Regions from separate parts of the Janthinobacterium sp. GMG2 genome, predicted to be linked through region 3. Evidence: predicted binding sites of a transcription regulator. Region 3 holds the regulator's gene; each other region holds the start of a gene.
The links. Region 3 encodes NrdR, which represses ribonucleotide reductase genes. Its sites were predicted from a motif close to CACNANATNTNGTG; they were not measured.
Positions count from the first base shown of each region.

Region 1: SKZ59_RS02255 (ribonucleoside-diphosphate reductase subunit alpha) is a predicted target of NrdR. The motif match lies at 1,841-1,854, and genes of this name have one in related genera.
Region 2: SKZ59_RS19405 (ribonucleoside triphosphate reductase) is a predicted target of NrdR. The motif match lies at 2,065-2,078, and genes of this name have one in related genera.

Region 1 covers NZ_JAXAWA010000001.1:505,402-510,126, forward strand. The annotation lists gene SKZ59_RS02245 (sigma-54 interaction domain-containing protein) at 59-1,138, shown strand; gene ampD (1,6-anhydro-N-acetylmuramyl-L-alanine amidase AmpD) at 1,116-1,727, shown strand; gene SKZ59_RS02255 (ribonucleoside-diphosphate reductase subunit alpha) at 2,120-4,725, shown strand, end outside.
Region 2 covers NZ_JAXAWA010000005.1:207,432-212,156, reverse strand. The annotation lists gene ubiV (ubiquinone anaerobic biosynthesis protein UbiV) at 1-380, opposite strand, end outside; gene ubiU (ubiquinone anaerobic biosynthesis protein UbiU) at 390-1,427, opposite strand; gene SKZ59_RS19410 (hypothetical protein) at 1,590-2,006, shown strand; gene SKZ59_RS19405 (ribonucleoside triphosphate reductase) at 2,125-3,873, shown strand; gene nrdD (anaerobic ribonucleoside-triphosphate reductase) at 3,870-4,070, shown strand; gene SKZ59_RS19395 (anaerobic ribonucleoside-triphosphate reductase activating protein) at 4,060-4,725, shown strand, end outside.
Region 3 covers NZ_JAXAWA010000008.1:79,173-83,897, forward strand. The annotation lists gene tolQ (protein TolQ) at 1-77, opposite strand, end outside; gene ybgC (tol-pal system-associated acyl-CoA thioesterase) at 125-526, opposite strand; ZMP/ZTP riboswitch at 810-934, shown strand; gene glyA (serine hydroxymethyltransferase) at 1,046-2,293, shown strand; gene nrdR (transcriptional regulator NrdR) at 2,437-2,898, shown strand; gene pilV (type IV pilus modification protein PilV) at 3,120-3,710, shown strand; gene SKZ59_RS24220 (PilW family protein) at 3,707-4,675, shown strand; gene SKZ59_RS24225 (pilus assembly protein) at 4,688-4,725, shown strand, end outside.

The sequences.
Region 1 (4,725 bases), on a different contig from region 3:
CCGGCGTAGCATCTGCATGAGGCGGTTCGCCGCCGCCATTGCGGAAAGGCGCGCTTCCATGTCCCGTCCCAATCCTGGTCCGGATACCGTGACCGCCACCGGCATGCCGCCGGCGCCGCAACTGAGCGGCAACTCGCTGCCCATGCAGGCGCTGCGCGCGCAGATCGGCCGCATCGCCCGCTGTGGCGCGCCGGTGGCCATCCGCGGCGAATCGGGCACGGGCAAGGAACTGGCGGCGCGCGCCATCCATGCCCAGGGCGCGCGCGCCAGCTTCCCGTTTATCGCCGTCAACTGCGGCGCCATTCCCGAAGCGCTGATGGAAGCGGAATTCTTCGGCTGCCGCCCGGGCGCTTATACGGGCGCGCGGCACGAACGCCAGGGTTTGTTCCAGGCGGCCCATGGCGGCAGCCTGTTGCTCGATGAAGTCGACGACCTGCCGCTGGCCATGCAGGTAAAGCTGTTGCGCGTGCTGCAGGAGCGCCGCGTGCGCAAGCTGGGCGGCAGTAATGACGAAGCCGTCGACGTGCGCATCCTGTGCGCGAGCCAGCATGGCCTGGCGCGCGGCGTGGCCGCCGGCACGTTCCGCCAGGACCTGTTTTACCGGCTCAACGTGATCGAGCTGGCGTTGCCGCCGCTGCGCGAGCGGCGCGGCGATCTGCAGGTATTATGTGAGGTGATCCTCGCGCGCCTGTCGCCACGCCGGACCGTGAGCCTGGCGCCGCCGGTGCTGGCGGCCCTGGGTGCGTATGCGTTTCCCGGCAATGTGCGCGAACTGGAAAACGTGCTGGAGCGGGCGCTGGCGTTTGCCGACGGCGGCGTGATCGCGCTCGACGGGCTGGCCTTGCCATCCACGGCGGGTACTATGCCTTTGCGGGCGGCGCCGGCATTGCCGGCCTTGCCGGAACGGCAACTGTGCCTGCCCGGCATGGCGGCGCATGGCGTGGCCCCCGTCCTGCCGCTCGACGTGTATTTGCGCCAGGCCGAGCGCGACATGATCATGCTGGCGCTGGTGCAGGCGCGCTACCACCGCGCACGGGCGGCGGGCCAGCTGGGCTTGAGCGTGCGCCAGTTGCGTTACCGCATGCAGAAATTGACGATACAGGAAGCTTTACTTGATGAGCGTATGGACGATAGATGAAGACGGCTGGTGCGACGGCGCGCTGCGCTATGACTCGCCGCACCACGATGCGCGCCCGGACGGTGCACAAGTCGACTTGCTGGTGATCCATAACATCAGCTTGCCGGGCGGCCAATTTGGCGGGCCGCATGTGTCGGACTTGTTTACGGGCCGGGTAGATTATAATGCCCATCCTTCTTTCGCCGACCTGCGTGGCTTGCAGGTGTCGGCGCACTTTTTTGTGCGGCGCGATGGTGCGCTGCTGCAATATGTTTCTACTGATCAACGTGCCTGGCATGCGGGCGCGTCCATGTTCGAAGGACGCCCGCAGTGCAATGGCTATTCCATCGGTATCGAAATGGAAGGCGCGGACGATGTGCCCTTCCAGCGGTGGCAATACCATGTGCTGGCGGCGCTGACGGCGGCGCTGGTGGCGCGCTACGGACTGTCGCAAGTGCGCGGCCACGAGCATATCGCGCCGGGGAGGAAGACGGATCCGGGGCCGTTTTTTGACTGGCATTTTTATCAAAAATGCTGGCTGGAAACCTTGCACGGGCAGCCTGCGTTAGCGCTTACTTCGCGGGGATTGGGCTTTCCATCCACACCCTGAAAAGTCAACCGAAATCGTATATGAAAATACAAAAAATTACGCCGGCGGATGCCGGAAAACTATTGCATCACCCTCCGATGGGTACTACAATTAGTGCAGAAGTTGGATGTAAAGACTATATCTAGTGCCATCACAGACGTTTTCAGAATTATTGTCAAAGCTACCCGGATTGCTGATAAAGCACTGGAACTGGCGGTTTATCACCCTTGATCGTGTTTCGCGCCAGCCGGGCAGTACGGTGTGGCGATATGGCTTCTGACTCTGTTTTATGCATTAAGAATTTACTATTTAGCAACAAATACCTGAAGAAACCCTGACCATCGGGCGTTCTATTCAACAACACACGCGGCAGCAAAACTGCAGGCTGACTTTAGCTGACAACGGGAGCTTCAATGCAATCACCACAAGATATTTCCATCCATCCAACGCCAGTATCGCCAGCGCCAGGCGCGGCCAACAGCGTGGCGAGCACGGGCGCGGCATTGGGCGACTATCGCATCATCCGCCGCAACGGTGCGGTGGTGGCATTTGAGCCTTCGAAGATCGCCATCGCCATGACCAAGGCGTTTTTGGCCGTTAACGGCGGCCAGGGCGCAGCCTCGGCACGCATCCGCGAACTGGTGGAACAGCTGACCGACGGCGTCGTCGCCGCGCTGGTGCGCCGCCATCCGGGCGGCGGCACCTTCCATATCGAAGACGTGCAAGACCAGGTGGAACTGTCGCTGATGCGTTCGGGCGAGCACGACGTGGCGCGTGCCTACGTGCTGTACCGCGCCAAGCACATGGAAGAGCGCCGCCTGCAGAAGGAAGCGCAAGGCGCGTCCGCGCAAGTGACCGCGCCCCAGCTGAACGTCACCGACAACGGCGTGCGCCGCCTGCTGGACATGCAGGAAGTGCGCGACCTGATCAATGCCGCCTGCGCCGGCCTGGAAAAGCACGTCGATGCCGACGCCATCCTGGCTGAAACCGTGAAAAACCTGTACGACGGCGTGCCTGTCGAAGAGCTGCACAAGTCGGCCATCCTGGCGGCGCGCGCGCTGATGGAAAAAGATCCGGCCTACAGCCAGGTCACGGCCCGCATCCTGCTACACACGGTGCGCAAGGAAGTGTTCGGCAAGGAAGTGCCGCAAGCGGCCGCTGCCGCCGAATACCTGACGTATTTCCCGCAATACATTGCCAAGGGTATCGCCGCCGAGCTGCTGAACCCGGTACTCGCCAGTTTCGACCTGGAGCGCCTGGCGAAAGCCATCGTCGCCGACCGCGACTTGCAGTTCGGCTACATCGGCCTGCAAACCCTGTATGACCGCTACTTCCTGCACATCCAGGACGTGCGCATCGAAATGCCGCAAGCGTTCTACATGCGCGTGGCCATGGGCCTTGCGCTGAACGAAGCGGACCGCGAAGCGCGCGCCATCGAGTTCTACAGCCTGCTGTCCTCGTTCGACTTCATGAGCTCGACGCCGACCCTGTTCAATTCGGGCACCCTGCGCTCGCAGCTGTCGTCGTGCTACCTGAGCACCGTCTCCGATGACCTGGAAGGCATCTACGACGCCATCAAGGACAATGCGCTGCTGGCCAAGTTTGCCGGCGGCCTGGGCAACGACTGGACGCCAGTGCGCGCCCTGGGCGCCCACATCAAGGGCACCAACGGCAAGTCGCAAGGCGTGGTACCGTTCCTGAAAGTGGTCAACGACACGGCCGTGGCAGTCAACCAGGGCGGCAAACGCAAGGGCGCCGTCTGCGCCTACCTGGAAACCTGGCACATGGACATCGAGGAATTCCTCGACCTGCGCAAGAACACGGGCGACGACCGCCGCCGCACCCACGACATGAACACGGCGAACTGGATTCCCGACATGTTCATGAAGCGCGTCATGGAAAAAGGCGACTGGACCCTGTTCTCGCCATCGGACACGCCAGACCTGCACGACAAGGTCGGCAAGGCCTTTGAACAGGCTTACCTGGGCTACGAAGCCAAGGCCGCCGCCGGCGAAATCCGCGTCTTCAAAAAGATCGCCGCGCTGGACCTGTGGCGCAAGATGCTGTCGATGCTGTTTGAAACGGGCCACCCATGGATCACGTTCAAGGATCCTTGCAACATCCGCAGCCCGCAGTCGCACGTCGGCGTCGTCCACAGCTCGAACCTGTGCACGGAAATCACGCTGAACACGGGTCCTGACGAAATCGCCGTCTGCAACCTCGGTTCCGTCAACATGCCGGCGCACATGAAGGAAGGCAAGCTCGATCACGTCAAGCTGGCCAAGACCATCCGCACCGCCATGCGCATGCTCGACAACGTCATCGACATCAACTACTACGCCGTCGACAAGGCGCGCAATTCGAACATGCGCCACCGTCCGGTCGGCATGGGCGTGATGGGCTTCCAGGACTGCCTGCACATGATGCGCGTGCCGTTCGCCTCGGACGCTGCCGTATCGTTTGCCGACACCTCGATGGAAGCCGTCTGCTACTACGCCTACCTGGCGTCGACGGAACTGGCCGAAGAGCGCGGCCGCTATGAGTCGTACGCCGGCTCGTTGTGGGACCGCGGCATCCTGCCGCAGGATTCGGTCAAACTGCTGGCCGAAGAGCGCGGCGGCTACCTGGAAGTCGATTCCTCGTCGGCCATGGACTGGACTCCGGTGCGCGAACGCATCGCCAAGTTCGGCATGCGCAATTCGAACTGCGTGGCGATCGCCCCGACGGCGACGATTTCGAACATCATCGGCGTGTCGGCCTGTATCGAGCCGACGTTCCAGAACCTGTACGTGAAATCGAACCTGTCGGGCGAATTCACCGAGATCAACGGCTACCTGGTGCGCGACCTGAAGGCGCGCGACCTGTGGGATGAAGTCATGATCTCGGACCTGAAGTACTTCGACGGCTCGCTGGTGAAGATCGACCGCATCCCGCAAGACCTGCGCGATATCTATGCCACGGCCTTTGAAGTGTCGCCAAGCTGGCTGGTGGAAGCGGCTTCGCGTCGCCAGAAGTGGAT
Region 2 (4,725 bases), on a different contig from region 3:
AGCAATTGCAGGCTGGGGCCATTGAACAGGTTCAGATGGGGACCGGCGACGAAGGGCGTGCCCTTTTCCATGCAGTGCACAGCGCCCATGTCGTTGGCCTCGACGCCGTAGCGGCCATTGCCCGTGATGCGGCGCAGGGTCGCCAGTTCAGCACCCGCCTCGATCAGCGCCTGCGTCGACAACACCACTTCCTTGCCGGCGGCGGCCAGCATGTCGGCGATATCGAGCCAGTCGGCCAGGCGCACCTCGTGCCGGCGCGAGCAGACGGTTTCGCCCAGGTACACGATATCGACGGCCGTGGTGGCGATCTGCTGGTAAAACTCGAAAACGGTGGCGCGCGGCCAGTAGTAGAGCAAGGGGCCCAAAGAAAGCTTCAGCATGTTCATCCTTTATTTCCAAGATCTATGGTAGGCACCCAAGGTGTGCTGCTGGCCCTCGGCCAGCTTGTCCATGGACGCCATCCAGGCCGGCTTGACGGCGTAGCGCGCATTGCCTTCGCGGCAGGCGTCGATCGCTTCGCGCCACACGCGCGTCACCTGCGCCACGTAGGCGGGGCTGCGCTGGCGTCCTTCGATCTTCACGGCGCGCACGCCCATGGCGATCAGCTGCGGCAGCAGCGCCAGCGTGTTCAGGCTGGCCGGCTCCTCGATCGCGTAATACTCTTCGTCGTTGACTTCGAAACGTCCCTTGCACAGGGTCGGATAGCTGGCGTTTTCGCCTGGGGCATAGCGGTCGATCAGCACGCCGTTCAGGCGCGATTCGAGGCCGTTCGGTGTTTCCAGCCAGCGCACGGATTTCGCCGGCGAGCACACGCCGTGAGTGTTCGGCGCCTCGCCCGTCGCGTACGACGACAGCGCGCAGCGCCCTTCGACCATCACGCACAGGCTGCCGAAGCCGAAGACCTCGATCTCGACTTCCGTCTTGGCGATCAGTTGCTCGACCTGCGCCATCGACAGCACGCGCGGCAGCACCGCGCGGGCGATGCCGAAGTGCTCATGGTAAAAATTGATCGCTTCGTAGTTGGTGGCCGAACCCTGCACGGACAGGTGCAAACGCAGTTGCGGGTGGTGCTCGCTTGCATACGCCATCAGGCCCGGATCGGCCACGATCATGGCGTCGATACCGGCCTGCGCGGCGCGGTCGATGGCGCTGCGCCAGACGGCCCAGTTGTGCGGCTGCGGATAGGTGTTCAGCGCCAGCAGCACCTTGCGTCCATATTGGTGGGCGTAGCGCACGCCCTCGGCGATGGCCTTCTCGTCGAAATTGAGGCCGGCGAAATTGCGCGCATTGGTGGCGTCGCGAAAACCCAGGTAGACGGTATCGGCGCCATTGTCGATGGCCGCTTTCAAGGCAGGCAGGCTGCCGGCGGGGCAGACCAGTTCCAGCGGTCCGGCCACGCGGGTGGCGGTGGTTGATTCAAGCATCATGGTGTTCACAGTCCTGTATCGGCTCAGGGTGCAGACTATAGCCCCGCCCATACCGCCCAGTCCTTGACGCAGGTGAAGGAATGCATGCATGGCTGGCGCGCGTTCAAGTTGCTTGACCTGGCTGTAAAATGCCCCACTTTTCTCCCTCACCGATTGCCCGCCATGCCCCGCAAACCGCTGCTGCTATTCCTGCTCACCCTATTCCTCACCGTGCTGCAAATACAGTGGGCTTCGCCCGCCGACGGCTATGTCGAAGAAACGCTCTCCGTGCTGTCGCCCGAGGCGCTGGGCGTCTGGGCCGGCGTGCTGCTGCTGTTCCTGCAAGCCGTCTTCGCCCGCCGCGCCATGCCCGTGCTGCGCCAGGCCGCCATCTGCACGGGCCTGCTGGCCGTCTACTGGCTGCTGGCGAACTACGTCACGTTCGACGCGCGCGTGGCCAGCTGGAGCACCTTCTCGGCGCGGGAAATCTGGGCGCACGTGCTGCCCGCCTCCGTCGCCAGCATCGCCGTCTGCGGCGCCATGTACTTTGGCCTGAGCTGCTTCATCCCGCGCCTGGGGCGCGCGAAAAAAAGCCGCTGACGCGCTTTCTTCACCTGCATCAAGGATTCGTCACGCAACTGCACGCGCCCTTTGACGCCACTATATTTAGTGATTAATCTCCATAAAAACACCGCATGTTGTGTTTATTGGAGGTTTCATGACGACAAATGCAGTTTCCCCCACACGCGGCCAGGTCGACGTCGCCGCGTCCATCAATGAATACCTGGACCGGCGCGACTGGCGTGTCAACGCCAACGCCAACCAGGGCTACTCGCTGGGCGGCCTGATACTCAACGTGTCGGGCAAGGTCATCGCCAACTACTGGCTCGACCAGGTGTATCCGCCGGAAGTGGGCGCGGCGCACCGCGAAGCGGCGCTGCACATCCACGACCTCGACATGCTGGCCGGCTATTGCGCCGGCTGGTCGCTGCGCACCCTGCTGCACGAAGGCTTGAATGGCGTGCCGGGCAAGATCGAATCGGGTCCGCCGAAACACATGTCGAGCGCCATTGGCCAGATTGTCAATTTCCTCGGCACCCTGCAAAACGAGTGGGCCGGCGCGCAGGCGTTCAGCTCCTTCGACACCTATATGGCGCCCTACATCCGCAAGGACAGCCTGCGCTACGAAGACGTGCGCCAGTACATGCAGGAGCTGATCTTCAACCTCAACGTGCCATCGCGCTGGGGCACGCAGACGCCGTTCACCAACCTCACGTTTGACTGGATCTGCCCGGACGATTTGCGCGAGCAGATTCCCGTCATCGCCGGCCAGGAGATGGACTTCAGCTATGGCGAGCTGCAGGTGGAAATGGACATGATTAACCGCGCCTATATCGAAATCATGATGGCGGGCGACGCCAAGGGCCGGGTCTTCACCTTCCCCATCCCGACCTATAACATCACCGAAGATTTCGACTGGCATAGCGACAACGCGGAGCGCCTGTTCGAGATGACGGCCCGCTACGGCCTGCCCTACTTCCAGAATTTCATCAATTCGGAACTCAAGCCGAACATGATACGTTCCATGTGCTGCCGCTTGCAGCTGGACTTGCGCGAACTGCTCAAACGGGGCAATGGCCTGTTCGGTTCCGCCGAGCAGACGGGCTCCCTGGGCGTGGTCACCATCAACTGCGCGCGCCTGGGCCACTTGTGGCGCGGCGACGAGCCAGCGCTGATGGCGGACCTGGACCGCCTGCTGGAACTGGGCAAGACCAGCCTGGAAATCAAGCGCCGCACCATCGAAGAACTGATGCAGCAAGGCCTGTTCCCGTACACGAAACGCTACCTGGGCACCCTGCGCAATCACTTTTCCACCCTGGGCGTGAACGGCATCAACGAGATGATCCGCAACTTCAGCGGCGACGCTTACGACATCACGTCCGCCGAGGGCCATGCGCTGGCGAGACGTCTGCTCGACCACGTGCGCGCCCGCATGGTGCAGTTCCAGGAAGAGACGGGCCATATGTACAACCTGGAGGCGACGCCGGCCGAAGGCACGACCTACCGCTTCGCGCGCGAAGACCGCAAGCGCTATCCGGCCATCCTGCAGGCGGGCACGGTCGACAATCCGTACTACACGAATTCGTCGCAACTGCCCGTCGGCCATACGGACGACCCGTTCGAAGCGCTGGAATTGCAGGACGCGCTGCAGCGCAAGTACACGGGCGGCACGGTGCTGCACCTGTACATGACGGAAGCGCTGTCGGATGCCAACGCCTGCCGCGAGCTGGTGAAACGCGCGCTGAGCCGCTTCTCGCTGCCCTACATCACCGTCACGCCCACGTTTTCCATCTGCCCGCGCCACGGCTACCTGGCCGGCAAACATGAATTCTGCCCCACCTGCGACGCGGAACTGATCGCCCGCAAGCAGTCCGATCTCGCTCACCCACTCAAGGAAACGCCATGAACGCACGTCCCGACTTCACTCCCGCCATCACCCTGCTCGATACGGAACGCCAGCGCTGCGAAATCTGGACGCGCGTGATGGGCTATCACCGCCCTGTCGCCTCGTTCAACATCGGCAAGCAGGGTGAATTCCACGAGCGCCAGTATTTTACGGAAGCGAGCGCCCGCGTGGGCCAGCCCGCCTGCCATGGCGCTTGAACTGAAAGTGGGCGGCCTGACGCCCTTTTCGGCCACCGACTACCCGGGCAAGCTGGCGGCCGTGGTGTTCGTGCAGGGCTGCCCCTGGCGCTGCGGCTATTGCCACAATCCGCACTTGCAGGCGCGCACGCCGGAAGGCGCCATGCCGTGGCAGGACGTCCTGACCTGGCTGCGCCGCAGAACGGGCCTGGTCGATGCCGTCGTCTTCAGCGGCGGCGAAGCGTGCATGGATCCGGCGCTGGCGCACGCCATGCAGGACGTCAGGGCACTGGGTTTCGGCATCGGCCTGCACACGGCCTGCATCTATCCGCAGCGCCTGCAGGAAGTGCTGCCCCTGGTCGACTGGGTCGGTTTCGACATCAAGGCGCCGTTTGCCGACTATCGTCATGTGACCCGCGTGGCCGGCAGCGGCGACCCGGCGCGCGCCTGCCTCGATGCCATCCTTGCCAGCGGCGTGGCCTACGAATGCCGTACCACCACCCACCCCGACTTGCTGCCGGACGAGCAGTTGCTGGCCCTGGCCAGCACCCTGGCCGCGAAAGGCGTCGACAACTACGTGCTGCAGCAGTTCCGCGCTGAAGGCTGCGCGGACGCGGCGCTGTCCGGCCGCCCCTTGCACGGCTATCCGGCGGCGACGACTTTGGCGCAAATCGCC
Region 3 (4,725 bases):
AGGGCCATGATCAGTTGCACGATCAAATGGGCATTGGAGATGAGCGCGAGGAAAGAAAGATCTTGTGTAACGTTCATTGGCTGGCAGTCTGTTGGGTGAATTGTCCGGGGGTGGCGGGTAGGGCTCAGGCGGCGCGCATGCGGGCCGCGACTGCATCAGGCACGGCGCGCGGACGCAGTGCCGAATCGACGCAGCCGATCTTGACGCGGGCCGTGTTGAGCAGGCGGTCGCCGCACCAGGCTTGTTGCAGGAAAACGATGGAGGCGCGCCCCATTTTTTCTATGTTTAAGGTTAATCTTACCGTGTCATCGAGCCTGGCTGGCGCATGATAGTCGGCGTTGACGCTTTTGACAACGAACATTGCGTCGTGCTGTTCCAGCAATTCCTGCTGGCCCACGTCGATGGCGCGCAGCCATTCGGTGCGCGCTCGCTCGAAGAATTTCAGGTAGTTAGCGTAATAGACGATGCCGCCGGCGTCGGTGTCTTCATAGTAGACACGTACGTTCCAGGTAAAGACTGAAGGCATGTTTATTGCGCCAGTAGTGAGATTGAGCAACATTTTACGCGATTTTTCTTCTTGTGACTGTGGGCGCTTGCTGGAAAGCCATGCAAAAGCTGCATATAAGTTGCACCGCAGCATTGTAAAACGGAGGGCTGCAATGGCAAGCCCCGTAACATACGCTTACATGCCTGAGCAAAGTTTACATCCAGCTTAAGACGATGGGCCGGCGCTGCCCGGGCGGCGATTATAGCCGCACGCTTGCATTCCTTGCTCAATTTGGGCACTTAACTTACAATTTGCATTCCATTACGTCTCACGTGACTGGCGAAAAGTCGGGCGATCTCCATGAGTGGCGATCGGCAATCCGGCGAAAGGTGGGCACCCACCGGGAAACGTGAGATTTTTCATCAGCCGTTCGCCTGGGTAGCCACTATGGAAAAGCACGAAGAGGCTGCCTGTCCAATGTTGTTATTCACTTAACGCCGGCTCCCCTCATTCGATCCAATCTGCCAGTACAAGCACCCTCATACTTGGAGTTTTTACATGTTTGCAAAAGATCACACCCTCGCCAACGTCGATCCTGAATTGTTCGCCGTCATTCAAAAAGAGAACACGCGCCAGCACGATCATATCGAACTGATCGCGTCGGAGAACTACACGTCGCCAGCCGTAATGGAAGCGCAAGGCTCGCAGCTGACGAATAAGTACGCCGAAGGCTATCCAGGCAAGCGCTACTACGGCGGCTGCGAATACGTCGACGTGGCCGAGCAACTGGCCATCGACCGTGTCAAACAGCTGTTCGGCGCCGAATGCGCGAACGTGCAGCCGAACTCCGGCTCGCAAGCGAACCAGGGCGTGTTCTTTGCCATGTTGAAACCAGGCGACCTGATCATGGGTATGTCGCTGGCCGAAGGCGGCCACCTGACCCACGGCATGCCGCTGAACATGTCCGGCAAATGGTTTGACGTCGTCTCCTACGGTTTGACGGCGGAAGAAGACATCGACTACGAGGCAATGGAGCGCCTGGCCCGCGAACGCAAGCCGAAGCTGATCATCGCCGGCGCGTCCGCGTTCTCGAAAAAGATCGACTTCGAACGCTTCAGCAAGATCGCCAAGGAAGTTGGCGCCTACTTCATGGTCGACATGGCCCACTACGCCGGCCTGATCGCCGCCGGCCTGTACCCGAACCCGGTGCCGTTCGCCGACTTCGTCACCTCGACCACGCACAAATCGTTGCGCGGCCCGCGCGGCGGCATCATCCTGATGAAGGCCGAACACGAAAAAGCCATCAACTCGGCCATCTTCCCTGGCATCCAGGGCGGCCCGCTGATGCACGTGATCGCCGGCAAGGCCGTCGCTTTCAAGGAAGCGCTGAGCCCTGAATTCGTCGAATACCAGAAGCAAGTGATCAAGAACGCCGACGTGCTGGCGAAAACCCTGATCAAGCGCGGCCTGCGCATCGTTTCCGGTGGCACCGAATCGCACGTCATGCTGGTCGACCTGCGCGCCAAGAACCTGACGGGCAAGGAAGCCGAAGCCATCCTCGGTTCCGCGCACATCACCTGCAACAAGAACGGCATCCCGAACGACCCGCAAAAACCATTCGTCACCTCGGGCATCCGCCTGGGCAGCCCGGCGATGACGACGCGCGGTTTCAAGGAAGCGCAAGCGGAAGAAGTGGGCAACCTGATCGCCGACGTGCTGGACAATCCGCATGACGCCGCCACCATCGAGCGCGTGAAAGCGGCCGTGAAAGTCCTGGCCGACGCGCACCCTGTGTACGCCGCATAATAATTTGTCCAGAATGTGTCATACGGAGTAAGATTCTGTATGACACATTCCTTCGTGCCCAAGGGCGCCCGGAGTGATTCGGGCGCCCTTTGCACAAGGACGGCGATTTCCCGTAATTATTACTATAAAGTTGTAACCAGCCCATGAAATGTCCATTTTGCCAGCACGGCGACACCCAGGTTCTCGATACGCGCGTATCGGAGGAAGGGGATGCCATTCGGCGCCGCCGCCGCTGCGGCAAATGCGACAAGCGTTTTACCACGTACGAGCGCATTGAACTTATCATGCCGGCCGTCGTCAAAAAGAATGGCAGCCGGACGGAGTTCGCTGCGGATAAGTTGCGCGGCAGTTTGATGCTGGCCTTGCGCAAGCGTCCCGTTGCGGCCGCCTCCGTGGATACGGCCATCGCGTCCATCCAGGAAAAACTGCTGACCAGCGGCCTGCGCGAAGTCGATTCCGGCTATATCGGCGAACTCGTCATGCAGGAACTCAAGCGCCTGGACAAGATCGCCTACATCCGTTTCGCCTCCGTCTACAAGAATTTCGAGGACCTGGCCGAGTTCCAGGATGCGATTGCCGAAGTGGGGCAGGCGCGCAAGCCCTGACCTTCGGCTTCTTGTTCACCTTAGTGAAGGCGGGGCTGCTTATGCGCTCCGTTTTCACCACGCCAAGGTTTGCCTGGCAAGCGGTCTGATCAATCCCAACGCTGTTCTTCTCGACTTATCGCCGTGCTGTTTGCGCCAGCGCAGACCCGGTTTTTTGCGCACGCCTATCTTGTAGCTGGGCCGCCTGTTCCTGCGACTCTTGCTGCGGAAGGGAGTAGCGCATGCGCAATAGCGGTCGCACTATGTTTCCTGTGGGGGGCAGCAGCCTCGTCGAGGTGCTGGTGTCGCTGCTGCTGTTGGCGCTGGGTCTGCTGGGCGCCAGCATCCTGCAACTGCACTCGCTGCGCGCGCGCCATGAGTCGGGGCTATTGTCGGCGGGCGTGCAACTGGCTGCCGGCATGGCCGAACGCATGCGCGCGAACAGCGTGCTCATGAATGGCCCCGATGCTGGCAATCCCTACCTGAACGTGGCCTACGCGGCGGCGGACGACGCTGAAGCGGGCGGCGGTGCGCCTGACTGCTTCGGCGCCACTGTCTGCAGCGCGGCCGAACTGGCGCAATTCGATATCGCCGAATGGAAGCAGCGGCTGCATGCGGCCTTGCCCGGCGCGCGCCTGCATATCTGCCGCGACACTTCCGCGTGGGATGCCGCCGCCCAAGGCTTGCAGTGGGCGTGCAGCGGCGGCAAGGGCGCGCCCATCGTTATCAAGCTGGGCTGGCGCGGCCGCCTGCCCGATGGCTCGCCTGCCGTGAATGCGGCAGGCGAGTCGTTGCCCAGGCTGGCATTCCAGCTGGGCGGAGGCGGCGCATGAACGAAGTCCTGTATCGGCATCGCGGCATGAGCCTCGTCGAATTGCTGGTGGCCCTGTCGCTGGGCGCGCTGCTGATGCTGGCGGCCAGTAGCGTGCTGCTGGCGGCCAGCGGCAGCTATGGCGACCAGTCCGCCAGCGCGCGCTTGGACGATAACGGCCGCTATGCACTCGACACCATCGCCCGCGCCGTGCGTCAGACGGCGTACGTAAACTGGGACAGCAACGCCGCGCCCGTCGCCCATGCCGATTACGACAGCGCCAATGTGGCCGGGCTCGACGCGCGCAGCCTGGGCAAGAACAGCGAGGGCATCAGCGGCGCGCTGCCCGGCGCCCTGCATGGCAGCGACGTGCTGGCCCTGCGCTATTACGGCACCGGCAAGGAAGAGGGCGGCGACGGTTCCGTGCTCAATTGCGCGGGTTTCGGCGTGGGCGCCGCGCAAACGCAGGCGCAGCGGGGCTGGAGCATTTTCTATGTAGCGCAGGGCGCCGATGGCGAGGGCGAACTGCGTTGTAAATACCGTGGCGCGAACGGCTGGGGAGCGGACGCCATCATCCGTGGCGTCGACGGTTTCCAGGTGCTGTATGGCCTCGACACGGATACGCCGCCCGACGGCGTGGCGAACCGCTATGTCAACGCCAGCGCGCTCGACGCCTACGATGCGGCATTGGTACTGGAGGGCGCGGATGCGGCCGCGCGCCAGCGCGATCTGTACCGGCGCACGCACTGGAAGCGCGTGGCCAGCGTGCGCGTGGCGCTGTTGCTGCATGGCGAGGCGGGCCAGGCGGACAAGATGGCGGAACTGGGGCCGGCGCAGTTCGACCTGTTCGGCAAGGTGTATGCCGAGGCGCACGCGGCCGGCGACACGGGCGTGCGCATTGCGCGCACATCCTTGCCCGCCGCGACGCGCTCGCGGCTGCGGCAGCTGGTGCAGACGAGCATCATGCTGCGCAACGGGCCGGCCTAGGCGGGCGGCGCGATGGCAGGCAGGGGCGTCCGCCGGTGCGAACCTTGGTG